DNA from 4 places in the Comamonas fluminis genome. Region 4 is predicted to be linked to each of the others. Evidence: riboswitches for the same ligand, from Rfam matches in the RefSeq annotation. Region 4 holds a riboswitch; each other region holds the start of a gene.

Region 1 (3,525 bases), 930 kb from region 4:
CTTCGGGCAGAGCCTGCTGGGCCATGCTGACTGTCGGGCAGAGCAACAGCAGTTTTAACGCGGTGCTGCCAAGATGGCGCAACTGATGCTTGGAGTGAAGGGAGGAGTGAAGAGAAACAGAGTTTTGTGGATGAAAGCACATATCAGGAGGTCGAAACTGCCTGAAGGGATAGCTGTGCCGCAGAACTGTCTGCCTTTGACAGGCATGACCGCATCCACCAAATGGCCGCTATCCGCACCCCGCAGACAGTTGTCGTGAAAACCGCCCATGGGGCGGAGTTGAGTCATCGGCAGGCCGGTCTCCGGGCTCACAGGCCATTCATTGCTGAATGCACATCTCGCCTTCCCGAAAAACTCGAAACCTCGCGTAGCGAGGGCCGAATCATCTCCAGTGGCTGCAAGCGCTGCTGCGACTTGCGTGAGCTGTGTGTTCCTGCTTACCGTTGCGGGGGCAGCCAAGGCTTCCTGATCGAGAGATCAGACCTTGTTCCCGTTTCACTCGCTGTTTTAAGAGCAAGCACCTTCCGAAACGAAGCGCCATCAAGGCGCCGCAAGAGTTTAGCAGTCCTTGGGCGCTTTCAAGCGTTATTCAGAGCAATTGGTCCGGCATGAACTCAATCAGAGGCTTGCCGCTGCGCTCGTTGATGCGCACCTGCGCCTGCACGCCATAGACCTGGGCAATGATCTGCGGCGTCAGCACCTCGGCGGGCGTGCCCTGTGCAGCCAGCGCGCCATCCTTGAGCAGATAAAGGCGGTCGCAGTAATGGGCGGCCAGCGGCAGCTCATGCAGTGCAGCCAGTGTGGTCAGGCCCAGGCTGCGTATCAGGTTCATCAGCTCGAACTGGTGGCGTACATCCAGGTGATTGGTGGGCTCGTCCAGCACCAGCAATTGGGCTTGCTGCGCCAGTGCTCTGGCCATCAGCACTCGCTGCTTTTCACCGCCTGAGAGGGTGGAGAACATGCGCTCGGTCAGCGCCTGGGCGTGCACCTGTGCCAGAGACTGAGTGACGATGCGCAAGTCCTCTTCACTGTCGCGAGAAAAAGCGCTTTGACGGGGGGTGCGCCCCATGAGCACCACATCACAGACGCGCAGATCAAACTCACCGGTGTTCTCTTGCGCCAGCACAGCCATGGCGCGGGCATTGTCGCGGGCACTGCGCTGCCAGACGTCTTGCTCTTGCATGCAGACCGTGCCACTGGAAGGCTTGAGGATGCGGTAGATCATGCGCAGCAAGGTGGATTTGCCGCTGCCATTGGGCCCCAGCAGGCCGACCAATTCGCCGCGCTGAATATGCAGACTGATGTCTTTGACGATATGGGTGGCTGCAGCTTGCCAGTGCAGTTGCCGGGCTTCCAGCAAGTAGTGTTGGCCGTTCACAGGCTGATCCTTTCCCGGGCGCTCTTGCGGCATAGCATCCAGACAAAGAAGGGCCCGCCCAGCAGCGACGTGATGACGCCAACGGGCACTTCGGCAGGGGCAAAGCTGATGCGGGAAAACACATCGACCCAGACCAGGAAGATGGCACCTGTCAGCGCTGCGACAGGTAGTACCCGCCGGTGCTCGGCGCCCACCAGCATGCGGGTGATATGCGGCACGATCAGGCCCACAAAGCCGATGGGGCCTGTCAGCGCAACAAGAACTCCCGTCACCATCGAGACGAGCAAAAACAGCCAGCGCCGGGTGCGTGTGGTGTCCACACCCAGAGTGGCTGCAGTTTCTTCGCCAGACAGCAATGCATTGAGCGAACGCGCCTGCGCCAGCAGCAGCGCAATTCCTGCCAGCAGCAGGGCAGCAGGCAGCCCCAGCTCTTTCCAGCGGGTTCCGGCCAGACTGCCCAGAGTCCAGGTCAGCACGGAGTTCGCCAGCTCACGCTGGTTGGCTGTCAGAATGATCAGGCTGGTGACGCCACCAAGACAGTAGGCAATGGCGACGCCACCCAGAATCAATCGCGAGGCCTGCAATCGTCCATTGGTATGGGCGAGAAAATACACCGCTGTGCAGGCTGCCAGTGCGCCGCCAAAAGCGCCCAGTGGTAAGGCCAGTTCCCCCGCAAATGCCAGTGTGCCAAAGGCCAGCACACTGACGGCGCCCACTGATGCTCCCGATGAAACGCCCAGCAGGTAGGGGTCAGCCAGCGGGTTGCGAACCATGGCCTGCATGGCTACACCCACCAGGGCAAGGCCGGCGCCAGTCATGGCCGCCAGCAGCACACGCGGCAGGCGAACGCGCCAGACAATCTGATACTGGGCCGTGCTCCAGCTGGCAGGCTGGGTTTCCATGCCCAGGCGCTGCGCCAGTTCATGCGCGGTGATTTGCCATGCTTGAGTGGGCCCAATGCGCACCGGCCCCAGCGTAATGGCCAGCGTCAGAGACAGCAGCAGCACGGCCGTCAGTGCAAACAGCCACAGTTTCAGCTGATGACGCTGCCGGGTGAAGGCTTGAGTCGAAGGCGCCGTCATGAGAGCCGTAGAACGCTGGTCAGGCCAGATGCCGGGCTATCGCCTTGCTGTGTAAGGGCAGGGTGGAAGATCAAAGGCCGTGTGGGAAATCTCATCGCTATCTTGTCAAAGCAGGCGGCTTGCATGCAGGCGATGAGATCAGGCGGGAGGGTGCGCGTGCGGTGAAAGCGCGGCATAGCCTGTTGCCATCACGCTGCTCCCCGCAGGCCGGTGTTGCAAATAACAGGCCGGTATCCGGGCTGGCAAATGGCTTGGGGCGCGAGGCCCCATGCCCACTGCTTCACCTTCCCGGCGCTGCCGCGCACCTCGATGACGAGGCCACGTAGAACGCCAGTGGCTGGCTTTTTGCATATATTGCAAAAGCCCAGAAGCGGTGTTGATCTGCTTACCGTTGCGGGGGCAGCCAGGGTTTTGCACCCTGTTCCCGTTTAACCCGAATGGACATCGGGCACCTGTTGCTGGGGCAGGGCAGACTAGTGGGGAGGTGACCACTTTGGCACATAACCTGCACGACACCCATTCTGCCCTGGCCCAATGATAACGCGGGTTTGCGGGCGATGTGGGGTCTGCAGAGTCACTCGGTGGCTTTGGCACAGAATGGGCCGACCAGGGGCACAAAACGGCCAGAGTGGGCCGTTAGCGCACTAAACGGTGCTGGGCATGGGATTTCCGGTTTCCCTTGTGTAATCGGGCGCTTAGGGGGATGTTTGCCTGCGTAGCCAGGAGTCGTGCCGCTGCTTCAAGGTCGGAAGTTCCGAGGTCGGAAGCTGCTTTGCTTCCAACCTCAGAATATCTATAAAAATCAAACACATAGTCGGATGGCCCTCAATTCTCAAAACTTCCGACTTCGTGGGAGGTTGGAAGTGGAAGATTGAGAATTTAAAGGCGCATTGCAAAGAAAAACGCCCAACCTGATGAAGGATGGGCGTTTTAAAAGAACGGCTGTGAGGCTTTAAAAAAGGGCTCGCTGCCTTCGCTCAGGTGGGGTGCTCACCCCAAGCTGGCCACAATCCTGAGCACTTGCCTTCGGTAAGGCTGTATTCGGCAGAGACACTACCGCCAGTC
Region 2 (3,525 bases), 2.2 Mb from region 4:
CGCTGCATGCGGAATCACCAGACCAACAAAGCCGATGGCGCCGACGATTGACACCATCACCGCCGTCATCAAGGCTGCGGCCAGCAGCAGCGTCAGCTGCACGCGGCGCACGGGAACGCCTAAAGCAGCGGCAGACTCCCCACCGAAGGTAAACGCATCCAGAGAGCGGGCATGCATCAGGCAGACCAGCATCCCCGCTACGGCCACCGAGGCCGTCAGCAAGGTGTCTGGCCAGCGCACGCCACTCAGATTGCCCAGCAGCCAAAACATGATGCCGCGCGCCTGCTCGGCACTTCCCGACTTGGTGATGATGAGCGAGGTCAGTGCATTGAACAGTTGCGAGCCAGCAATACCGGCCAGCACAATCTGGCCGCCGTTACGCAGCCCGCCATTGCCTGCGGCATGGGCGAGCAAGGCCACCAGTGCAAATGCGCAGATGGCACCAAGGAATGCCCCTGTGGTCATGGAGATGAGGCCAGCCCCAAGGCCCGCCACCGACACCAGAACCGCCCCCGTGGAAGCACCGGCAGAAATGCCCAACAAATAGGGCTCGGCCAAAGCATTGCGCAGCAGCGACTGCAAGATCACCCCGGAAACCGCCAGGCCCGCGCCGCAGCTGGCGGCCACCAAAGCTCTGGTCAGCCGGTAGTTCCAGACAATGCCTGCGTTGATGGGGTCTATAGCGTAGCTGGCACCCAGAAGCTGATTGGCCAGCACCTCATACACAATGCGGGCCGAGATATCGGTCTCGCCAATGGCAATGCCCAGCACCACCGCCAGCAACAGCAAAGCTGCGGCAGCGATTGCCAGCAAGGCCATGCGCAAAAGCAGGCCCAGCGGAATGCGTGAGCGCCCCTGACTCAGCGTGAAGGTGTTCATGACACAGCAGGGGCGCATGCAAAGTGCACGCAAAGTGCATGGCGCCCATTTCCGCTCAGCTTACTTAGCGATGCCTTCAATCTTCAGCACGGCATTGGCGATCTGCTCCATGCCGTCCACCTGGCGAATCGAGCCCTGCAGCGCATCGGCATCCACGATCACGATACGGCCGTTTTTGACGGCATCCATGTGCTGGGTGACGGGATCTTTCTTGAGGAATTCCAGCTTCTTTTGGTAGTCATCCGCAGGAAAGCGGCGACGATCCATGCGGGCGATGATCAGCACCGAAGGGTTGGCCTTGGCAATGGTTTCCCAGCCCACTGTGGCCACTCTTCTGTCGATTCGATCACGTTGCGCAGACCCAGCGTCTGCATCATGTAGCCCGCCACGCCGTTCTTGCCAGCCATATAGGGGTCAGCCGCCAGGTCTGCGCTAGAGAACCACAGTGCGGCAGACAGGTTGTGCAGCTTGGAAGACTTGACCTTGGCCACCGCCTGGGCCTGACGATCGCTCAACTCCTTGACCAGGCTTTCACCGCGCGATTCCACATCAAAGGCCTGAGCCAGCTGGCGAATGCTTTTGTACAAAGCCTTGACGTCGTAGCTGGCGGTACGTGTGCCGTCCGAGCCCACCAGATTGTTCTTGCCTTCGCAGTCTGCGGGCATGGCATAGGTGGCGATGTTCAGGTCATGGAACTGCTCGCGCGTGCCAACCACGCCGTCCTTGCCCACCATCCATTCAAACTGCGAGACCACCAGGGCCGGGCGCTTGCCGATGACCGATTCAAAGCTGGGAATGTTGTCCGACAGGCGCGGCACCTTGTCGTTGATGGCCTTGAAGCGCGGCTGCACCGGGTTGAACCAGAGGGCTGTGCCCACCACTTTGTCGCCCAGACCCAATGCGTAAAGCATCTCGGTACCAGCCTGGCCGATGGTGACCACCGATGCAGGCGCTTTGTCGAGCTTGACGGTGTAATTGCAGTTCTGCAGCCGCACCGGATAGTCAGTGGCGTACGCAGAAAAAGAGGTGGCGATCAGGGCAGCGCTGGCAAGGCTTCTAAGCAGCATCGGAATAACTTTCCAGAAGCGGCGAGAAGCACTCTGGAAGATATGGCAAGCCACGCGCCTTCGCATCTGCCTGGGTAGGCAGCGCAGTACTGGAACGATGAGATGCACACTCCCCGGACACCCCGCCGGCAATGATTGATAGATGCTCTGGCAGGTCTCCTGACTGGCAAATCATCGCTGGCGCATCGCCTTCCCAAACAGAGATGTTCAGTGGCTATTGGATGGCTGGCTCATTGCCTACAGTTGCGGGGGCAGTTCCATTTCACGGGCCGGCAAGCAAAGTGCCGGACCACTGGATTCCCTCATGCATTCACCACAGCGAATACATGTTCTTGCGAAACCAAAGTTGCGGTAATGTAGCTGATTTTGTAGCAGCAGTCACAGGCCCGTTGGACGAATGCGCTAGTTTTCTCTGTTCATGCCCACTTCAAATTCCATTTCCATTCAGCGCGTTCGTGACTTGCATCAAGTCCAAAGCTTTCTGCAAAACGTGCGCATTTCCATGTTCGCCGGGCGCATCAACGCACAGGAGACACCTGAAGACCTGCGTGAATTCGAAGCGACCTATCTCTCAGGCAGTGGCTGCATGCTGGCGGCTCTCGATTCTCGACAAAGCGTTCAGGCAACAATTGCATGCCGTGTCTATGACGGCAGATTTCCGCAGTTAAATTTCCAACAGCACAAAGTCATGGAAGTCGTGCGCTTGTTTGTTGCGCCAGAGCATCGGCGCTCCGGGCTGGCCGGGCGGATGCTGCATAGGCTGCGCACTCATGCAGAGTCTCAAAACGTGGACGTTCTTTACCTGCACACACATCCGTTTTTGCCTGGCGCTCTGGAGTTCTGGCAGAAGCACCACTTTGAGGTCATTGATCGAGAAGCCGATCCGCTGTGGCAAACCATTCATATGCAGCTTGCTTTATGTGAATCAACCAGCCTTTCCTAGACTGCGTCAAGCCTCACAGAATTACGCCTCTAGAACTCTATCGAAGACAGGCCATCCGCAGGAAAATGTCTGCGGATGGGGTTGTTGAACATCTCGACGCAGCTGAAGATATCGTCGCGTATTTCTTACCTTGTTGCATGCCGACCTCACATGGCAAGCCTACCCGTAAGGCACAAAGCCGCTTTCGTTTTCATTGACCCGCAGAGGCTTGCCCACAAACGGGAAGGCGCGCTGCGGGCAGGCATTGCGCTCACAGACTTTGCAGCCCATGCCAATCGGAGTGGCGGCCTCAACCTTGCGCAAATCCAGCCCCTTGGAATACACCAGCCGCGCGGCATGTTGCAAATCGCAGCCGAGGCCAATGGAGAAAGTCTTTCCCGGCGCGCCCCAGCCCTGGCCTGCGTGGCTGATGGTGCGGGCAATCCACAGATAGACACGTCCGTCGGGCATGGAGGCGAGCTGCGGCACGATGCGCCCCGGCTGGGTAAAGGCCTCGTACACCACCCAGAGCGGGCAGGTTCCGCCAGTCTTGGAAAAGTGAAAATGCGTGGCCGACTGGCGCTTGCTGATATTGCCTGCCCGGTCCACACGGATGAAGAAAAACGGCACGCCCGGGGCTTCGGCCCGCTGCAAGGT
Region 3 (3,525 bases), 300 kb from region 4:
ATCAAGGACGCGCTGATGCACCCGCAGGATACCCAGCGCGTCATGACCGAGGGCATGTCGGTGGGGCGCCAGTCAGGCCAGCTGAACTGGGGTGTGGTGGTGCAGAACATATCGCCCGATGACTGGACCGAAGGCAAGCAGCGCCCCAGCGTGGCGGTGTTTGTGAGAGACACCACGGGCCGCCCTGATCCCCCGGTCAAACTTGCCCAGCAATTGTTCCAGCTCACACCCGCCGAGACATCGCTCGCCATTCAGCTGGCCAATGGCCTGTCGCTGGAGGAAGCAGCGCAAACACTCAACATTCGCCCGAATACGGCGCGGGCCCATCTGCGCTCGATTTTTTCCAAGACGGGTGTTCGCCGCCAGACAGAGCTGGTGCGACTTTTCCTCAATAGCGTGGCCTGGCTGGGCAATCATTAAGCCCGGCGCCATTCAGAAACCTCTGTTCACGGCATCAACCTGAAGTACCCATGAAAAAAGCCCGCATCAGCGGGCTTCAAATTCAGATCAGGCAGTTGTGTTCGTTGTCTGGATAGTCAACTGCCCTCAGAAACAAGGTGTCTGCAAACGCCACCGGTTCGTCATCCTGAACCGGGGGTTCAGGTGGGCGAGGGCAACCTATCGTTGGGTTCATCTGACGCGAGACGATCACGCTCAATAGGTGATTTACCAAGCCCGTGCTCAGTGAGCATTGGTTCAAGGAAATATAAAAACCGGCAGATTTGCAGACAGGTGCTATTTTAACGGGGAATGTTAAACCTGCAGTCGGCAAAACAGCTTTGCCCTGATGTTTTCAGGCTTTGACAGTTTTCAGAGCAGGCGTGCGTCGTTTTCCAGCGCGTGGTCGAGCTTGAGCACCAGTTGCTCAGCCAGTTCCTGCTGGCGCTGCTGCTCGGCCTTTGCGGCTTCGTCCAGCTCTGCGGGGGGCGCCAGCTCCTGCTGCATGGACTGCATCTCGGCCTGGGCTGCTGCCATGTGGGCCTGCTGGGCATCACGGTCCAGCACATCGAAGGCCATGTTCAGCGCTGCCAGCACCGCCACGCGCTCACGCGAGCGGACTTTGCCGGAGTCGCGTACACGGGTCATGGCATCGTCCACACGGCGGACGGCCTCCATCACGCGTTCTTCTTGGCCATCGGGGCAGGTCAGCACATAGCTTTGCTGCATGATTTGCACATCGATCTGCTTCATGGGCGTCTGTGACAGGGTCTGGAGGCGGAAGGTGACAGTGTCACTCTCCCTGGTTAGCGGGCAAGCGTTCGATCAGCGCGTCCACGCGGGCGCGTGCTGCCTGCAGGCGCAGGCGCAGCAAATCACGCTCCTGAGTAAGGGCGATGACCTGGTCGGTGAGCAAGGCATTGGTGCGCTGAAGTTCTTCATGGCGGACCAACAGACGCTCCACGCGCTCGGCAATGAGATCAAGAGAAGGCTGGGGGGTCATAGACTCTGCCATTGTAGGTCTTGCAGTCAGTAGGTGGGCATTAAATTGCACGCAAAACCTGACTTGTACATGTTTCGGGAGGGTTGCCGCACAGGGGCAGCGAATACCGGTGAAACCTGTCTTTTTGCAGATGAGTGCCTGATTTCGCAAAATCGTAGCGCCATACGCAGATTGCGTCTGCATAAACTGAGTTTTTAAGGTAAAAAATCGTCACCCGGCTCCTTCGAATGAAGGATGAGCACGGGTTGAACTTCATTACAATGCGCGGCTGTTGGTGCTCGATGCGGCTGCTCTGCCGCCTCAGTTCAACGGGAAGCAGGGAGGTGTTTGCCAGATTTGACTGGTGCGCCGGGCCTGCGCTGCCCCCGCAACGGTCGGCGAATGGAGTGCCATTGCATTCCTCCTTTTCCCTGATAGCCACTGGCGCTTGCGCGCTGGGAAGGCTGGCAAGAGGACGATTCGCCTAGCCCGGATACCGGCCAACTTGGGTGTGTCTGCTATTTGCGGACATGTGTTGCTCAGTGTCGGCGGGTAGGCTGGCGTGAGCGCTTTCTCGCTGATTTCTCATGTCCAGAAACTCTTCGTCCGCGCAGCTCTGCGTGGCGCCATTTGCCTGCACTCGTGTGGCAGCTGCGGCTGTGCTGTGCGCTATTTCTTCGTTTGCCGCCCATGCACAGGATGCGGGTGCACGCCAGATGGCAGAAACCGTGGTCACTGGTAGCCGCGCCGAAGCCTCCATTGAACAGCTGACGGCAGATGTGACAGTCATCGATGCCAAGCAGATCGAGCGCGCCGCAGGCAGCAGCCTGCCTGAGCTGCTGCAGCGTGAGGCGGGCCTGCAGATCACCAGCAATGGCGGTCTGGGCAAGGAAGCCAGCGTTTTCACGCGCGGCACGGAAAGCCGGCACACGATTTTGCTGGTGGATGGTGTGCGTTATGGCTCGGCAACCAGCGGCGGCCCTTCCTGGGCCAATATTCCTCTGGCATCCATTGAGCGCATTGAGGTCATCAAGGGCCCAGCATCCTCTTTGTATGGCAGCGATGCAGTTGGTGGCGTGGTGCAGATCTTCACCAAGAAGGGCACTGGCGCAAAGCCTTTCAATCCATATGCCAGTGTCACGCTGGGCAGTGACCACTATGCGCAGGCCGCCGCGGGTCTGAATGGCTCTCAGCAAGGCTGGAACTATTCGCTGAATGCGCAGCGCACGACCGAACATGGTTTTTCCTCCACCAATTCCAAGGTGGCCTACGGAAACTACAACCCCGACCGGGACCCGTTTCGCCAGAGCTCTTTGAATGCCTCGCTGGGCTATGAGATCAACTCTGACTGGCGTGTTGACGGCAGCGTGCTGTATTCGGAAGGCATCACCCATTTCGATGACGGCCCTGGCGTGGATACCCGCAGTGCTTTGCGCACGCAGGTCAGCACGGCTTCGGTGACTGGGCGAATCCTGAAGGACTGGAAGTCCAAGTTCACCATCAGCCATTCGCGTGATGAGAGCAATGCCATTGATTCCGCGCAGTCCTATAACCTGCCGGGCCTGTTTGCCACCACTCAGCGCCAGTACCAGTGGCAAAACGATATCGCCACGCCCGTTGGCCTGGTGGTTGCAGGCTTTGAACGACTGGAGCAGGAAGTCAACAGCAGCACCAAATATTCGGTGACGGAGCGAACAGTGAATTCCGGCTTTGTCGGTTTGACCGGTGAGCAGGGCGCACATAGCTGGCAGGCCAATCTGCGCCGCGATGACAACTCGCAGTTCGGCAGCAAGAACACCTGGGGCGTGGGCTATGGGTTTCGTCTGAACTCCCAGTGGCGCCTGCATGCCTCGCATGGCACAAGCTTTGTGGCGCCGACCTTCAATCAGCTGTACTGGCCAGATTATGGCTCGCCAGACCTGAAGCCTGAATTTGGTCGCAATACCGATGTGGGTGTGACCTGGAGCGAAGGTGGGCACTCCGTCAAGCTGGTTTATTTCGACAACCGCATTCGCGGCTATATCGCGAACACGACCAAGCCCGAGAACATCCCTCGCAGCCGTATCAAGGGCTGGACGCTGGGCTACAGCGGCCAGTTCATGGGC
Region 4 (3,525 bases):
GGCAGGCCGGGTCTTGCAGCATATTGAGCAAGTGAAAAAGCGCCGTGGGCGCATTGCCAATGGCCACGACGGCGCCATTCAGGTGCTCGCGCCACAGTTCCAGCGCGGCGGCGCTGCGTGTGTTGCCCATGGACTGGGCCAGCTCGGCGGTGCGGCCATCCTGCAAGGTGCAGATGATGGAGTTGTCTGCAGGCAGGCGCTTGCGGGTAATGCCTTCGCTGACCATGCGGGCGTCGCACAGAATGGGGGCGCCACCCTGCAGCGCTGCCTCAGCAGCCTCGGCAAAGTCGGGCGAAAAATGGATGTGCGCCGCCAGCTCCACCATGCCTGCTGCATGAATCATGCGGCAGGCCACGCGTTCTTCCAGCGGGGTGAAGCGGGCCAGGTCTGCCTCGCGGCGAATGATGCTGAAAGACTGACGGTAAATTTCTTCACCGTGCTTTTCATATTGATAGCTCATGGATCAGTTCTTGTATTTGTGCAGGCTCTGATAACTGGGCCTGAAAGGGAATTTGGATACGGGCTTGCGGCTGTGCAGCGGTGTAGGCGTTGAGCAGCAGCTGCGCCGCGTCAGACTGGCTTGCATAAACGACGGCGGTGGCCTCTTTGCCAAGCGCGCACAGCTTGGCGCAGCCGCTGATGTGCAGATGCATGCCCTCGGGCAGATGTTTTGCAGATTGCAGTGCCAGCTGCTGCGCAGGCATCAGTGCCTGCGTGCAGCCGGGGCTGCCGGTGCAGGCAGAAACGCGGCTTCGTGCGTCACGGCTCTCGACAATCCATGAGGCGCTGTCCAGCGCCTTCGGCGCAATAGTTGTGGCGCCATTTGCCACGAGCAGCGAGCGCCAGGGCGTAACTCTGATCTCGGTGTTTGGCGGAAGATGGCTTGCCAGCAAGAGCACGGCTTGCGCATTCACCCGGCCCAGTGGGGCACCCAGAACAAAGTGCCGCCCGTGTTCGCCGGGTGTGAGGGGGCAGGTTGCCGATGCGTCGGGCGATGTTTCCAGTACCGTTGCTGTCCGTAGCGCGGGCAGGTCTTGCGGCAAATACGCCAGCTTCTGCTGCAGCCGTGTGATGGCTTGCCTGTCGTCTTGCTGATTGCCGCGCACGCGTTCACTGGCAAACCAAATGGCGATCTGCACAGCGGCTTCAATGGCCTCTGTGGCATTGGCATAGACATGGGTCTTTCCAGAGCCGCCCAGTGTGAGTGCATAGCGCGGGGCGAAGTGCTCTGTCTGGGCGCTGGCGGGCAAGACATGCAGGCGCAGATCGGCGCCAATATCGCGCAGGCTTTGCTGCTCATCATCGACCAGCAGGCCGAACTTGCTGGGCAAGGCATTCAGGCCCAGCGTTTGAAGTGCATGCGGGCTCAGGCGCGTGGCTGCAGCGTGAGACAGCGACTGCGCCAGCTGATGTGTCAGGTCATGGCGCGCATAGAGAGGGCTGCAATGGACGGCGGGCGCCAGGTCTTCATCTGCGTTAGCTGGCACCAGTCCGGCGGCCACCAGTTGCGAGCGCACTTGGCCCAGTTGCGATGCGTGCACGCCGCGCAGCTGAATGTTGCCCAGCCGGGTCAGCTCCAGCTGCGGATGGGCGTGTGCCAGGGCCAGTTCAGCCAGTGCGCGCCATTGCGCGACGTTGAGGGAGGCGCAATGAGGGCGAATGCGCACAATCCAGCCGTCTTGCGCCTGCATGGGCTTCCAGGCGGTGGGGCACCAACCCTGAATTTTGACGGAATCAGCCATGCAGCGCTGCCACCGCCATCAAGCGGATGTCGCCACATTCAGCGGGCTGCAGTCGAGCCAGCCACAGAGATCCTCGCACCATGCCAAATCCACGTCAGTCAGGCCGATACCCGGGCCAGATGATTGAGATGTGCAGAGGGAGGAGGGAGATTGACTGTGCGAGTGCAGCAGCCCATCAAGCCACATGCAATCCCGCTGCGCCTTGGTCACATCAGGCCGGTCTCCGGACTTACAAAGCTCAACTCAGAGAGTTGAAATTCAGGCACGCCTTCCCGCTTTCGCAGTGACTGTCATTGCTGGCAATGACTTGTGCCTCAATATCTTTGATTACCGTTGCGGGTGCAGTGCAGGATTGGTGGCTTGTGTCATTCACCTGCTTCTCGTTTCATCTTCAGGCCCAAAACGCGCCTGAAAACACCTGTGATCGGGGCGAATCTTACGCGATATCCATTCGCTCAAAAAATTCAGAGCCTCAGCGAGTGGCGTGGGCGCTGTGTGTTTGCCTCGTTCAGAGTGAGGGTTCGGGCCTGAGCCACAGCCAGATCAGCACGCAGCCCATGATGCTGAGCGTCACGGCAGTTATCCAGGGCTTGTGGGAGAAATACAGAATCAGCGCACCACTGAACACCATGCTGAAGGTGGCCGTCCACTTCACGCGGCGGGTGATTTTTCCGCCCGCATCCCAGTTGCGCAGCAGTGGCCCGAAGATGCGGTGCGCATAAAGCCAGCGGTGCAGCCGGGGTGAGCTGCGCACAGCAGCCCAGGCGGCCATCAGGATGAACACCGTGGTGGGCATGCCTGGTACGACAGCGCCGATCAGGCCCAGCAGCACACAGATCAGGGCAAAGGCGATCAGCAAATAACGCAGCGGAGCGGAAAGTGCGGCAGGCTCCGGGGCGGGCTGCTCGGCAGATGAGTCGGGCGGTGGCGAAAGATCGGTCATGAAGCAGGACATGGGCGGCGTGGCATTCCGGGCAGGAATGTCGCCATCAGGCCTCTCATATTAGCGAGCACAGGTGGCAGTATGGTTTTTCCGGCCGCCGCTCTGGCGGCATTTGTCACATCCTTGTCCCGGTTGGCGCAGGTGTGGCTCGCATAATCGGGCTTCGTTTGGGCAGGCGCTGCATGGCCCGCATCAACACAGATTCAAGGAGTAAGAACAATGACGACGACCCAGAGCACCGATTCGCCTGATGTGATTGCCGAAGTGCGCGGCAAGCTGGGCATGATTACGCTCAACCGCCCCAGGGCGCTCAATGCGCTGTCTCTGGGAATGGTGCGCGCCTTGCTGGCAACGCTGCTGGACTGGCAGAAAGACGACGCGATTCTGGCGGTGGCGATTCGCGGCAGCAACAAGGATGGCGTTTTCGGTGCCTTCTGCGCAGGCGGTGACATTCGCTTTCTGCATACCGCTGGCAGCCAGGGCAACCCGGAACTTGAAGATTTCTTCACCGAGGAATATGCGCTCAACCACCTGATTCACACGCTGGGCAAGCCCTATATCGCGTTCATGGATGGCATCGTCATGGGCGGCGGCATGGGCATCAGCCAGGGCGGCTCGCTGCGTATCGTGACCGAACGCACCAAGATGGCCATGCCCGAGACGGCCATTGGCCTGTTCCCGGATGTAGGCGGTGGCTATTTCCTCTCGCGCTGCCCCGGTGCGGTGGGTGAATGGCTGGCGCTGACTGGTGACACCATTGGCGCGGGCGATGCTGTGGCCTTCAAGCTGGCCGATGGCTGCATTCCCAGCGACCAGCAGGCCGAGTTGTGGGAGACGCTG

What was found. A riboswitch is a leader RNA that binds a small molecule or an ion and turns the genes downstream of it on or off. The one in region 4 is predicted to bind cobalamin.
Region 1: linked by a shared signal. The riboswitch ahead of JDW18_RS12575 (FecCD family ABC transporter permease) and the one ahead of JDW18_RS08290 (nitrite reductase) in region 4 are both predicted to bind cobalamin.
Region 2: linked by a shared signal. The riboswitch ahead of JDW18_RS20140 (ABC transporter substrate-binding protein) and the one ahead of JDW18_RS08290 (nitrite reductase) in region 4 are both predicted to bind cobalamin.
Region 3: linked by a shared signal. The riboswitch ahead of JDW18_RS09740 (TonB-dependent receptor domain-containing protein) and the one ahead of JDW18_RS08290 (nitrite reductase) in region 4 are both predicted to bind cobalamin.

The regions. Positions count from the first base shown of each region.
Region 1 covers NZ_CP066783.1:2,661,768-2,665,292, reverse strand. The annotation lists gene JDW18_RS12585 (TonB-dependent receptor) at 1-25, opposite strand, end outside; cobalamin riboswitch at 277-540, opposite strand; gene JDW18_RS12580 (ABC transporter ATP-binding protein) at 590-1,411, opposite strand; gene JDW18_RS12575 (FecCD family ABC transporter permease) at 1,375-2,460, opposite strand; cobalamin riboswitch at 2,669-2,931, opposite strand.
Region 2 covers NZ_CP066783.1:4,362,982-4,366,506, reverse strand. The annotation lists gene JDW18_RS20145 (FecCD family ABC transporter permease) at 1-879, opposite strand, end outside; partial or broken gene JDW18_RS20140 (ABC transporter substrate-binding protein) at 940-1,790, opposite strand; cobalamin riboswitch at 2,079-2,306, opposite strand; gene JDW18_RS20135 (GNAT family N-acetyltransferase) at 2,365-2,889, shown strand; gene JDW18_RS20130 (short-chain fatty acyl-CoA regulator family protein) at 3,049-3,525, opposite strand, start outside.
Region 3 covers NZ_CP066783.1:2,036,292-2,039,816, forward strand. The annotation lists gene JDW18_RS09725 (helix-turn-helix transcriptional regulator) at 1-420, shown strand, start outside; gene JDW18_RS09730 (cell division protein ZapA) at 811-1,191, opposite strand; gene JDW18_RS09735 (DUF904 domain-containing protein) at 1,232-1,441, opposite strand; cobalamin riboswitch at 1,697-1,939, shown strand; gene JDW18_RS09740 (TonB-dependent receptor domain-containing protein) at 2,008-3,525, shown strand, end outside.
Region 4 covers NZ_CP066783.1:1,732,904-1,736,428, forward strand. The annotation lists gene JDW18_RS08285 (precorrin-8X methylmutase) at 1-460, opposite strand, end outside; gene JDW18_RS08290 (nitrite reductase) at 444-1,742, opposite strand; cobalamin riboswitch at 1,940-2,169, opposite strand; gene JDW18_RS08295 (YbaN family protein) at 2,251-2,685, opposite strand; gene JDW18_RS08300 (enoyl-CoA hydratase/isomerase family protein) at 2,905-3,525, shown strand, end outside.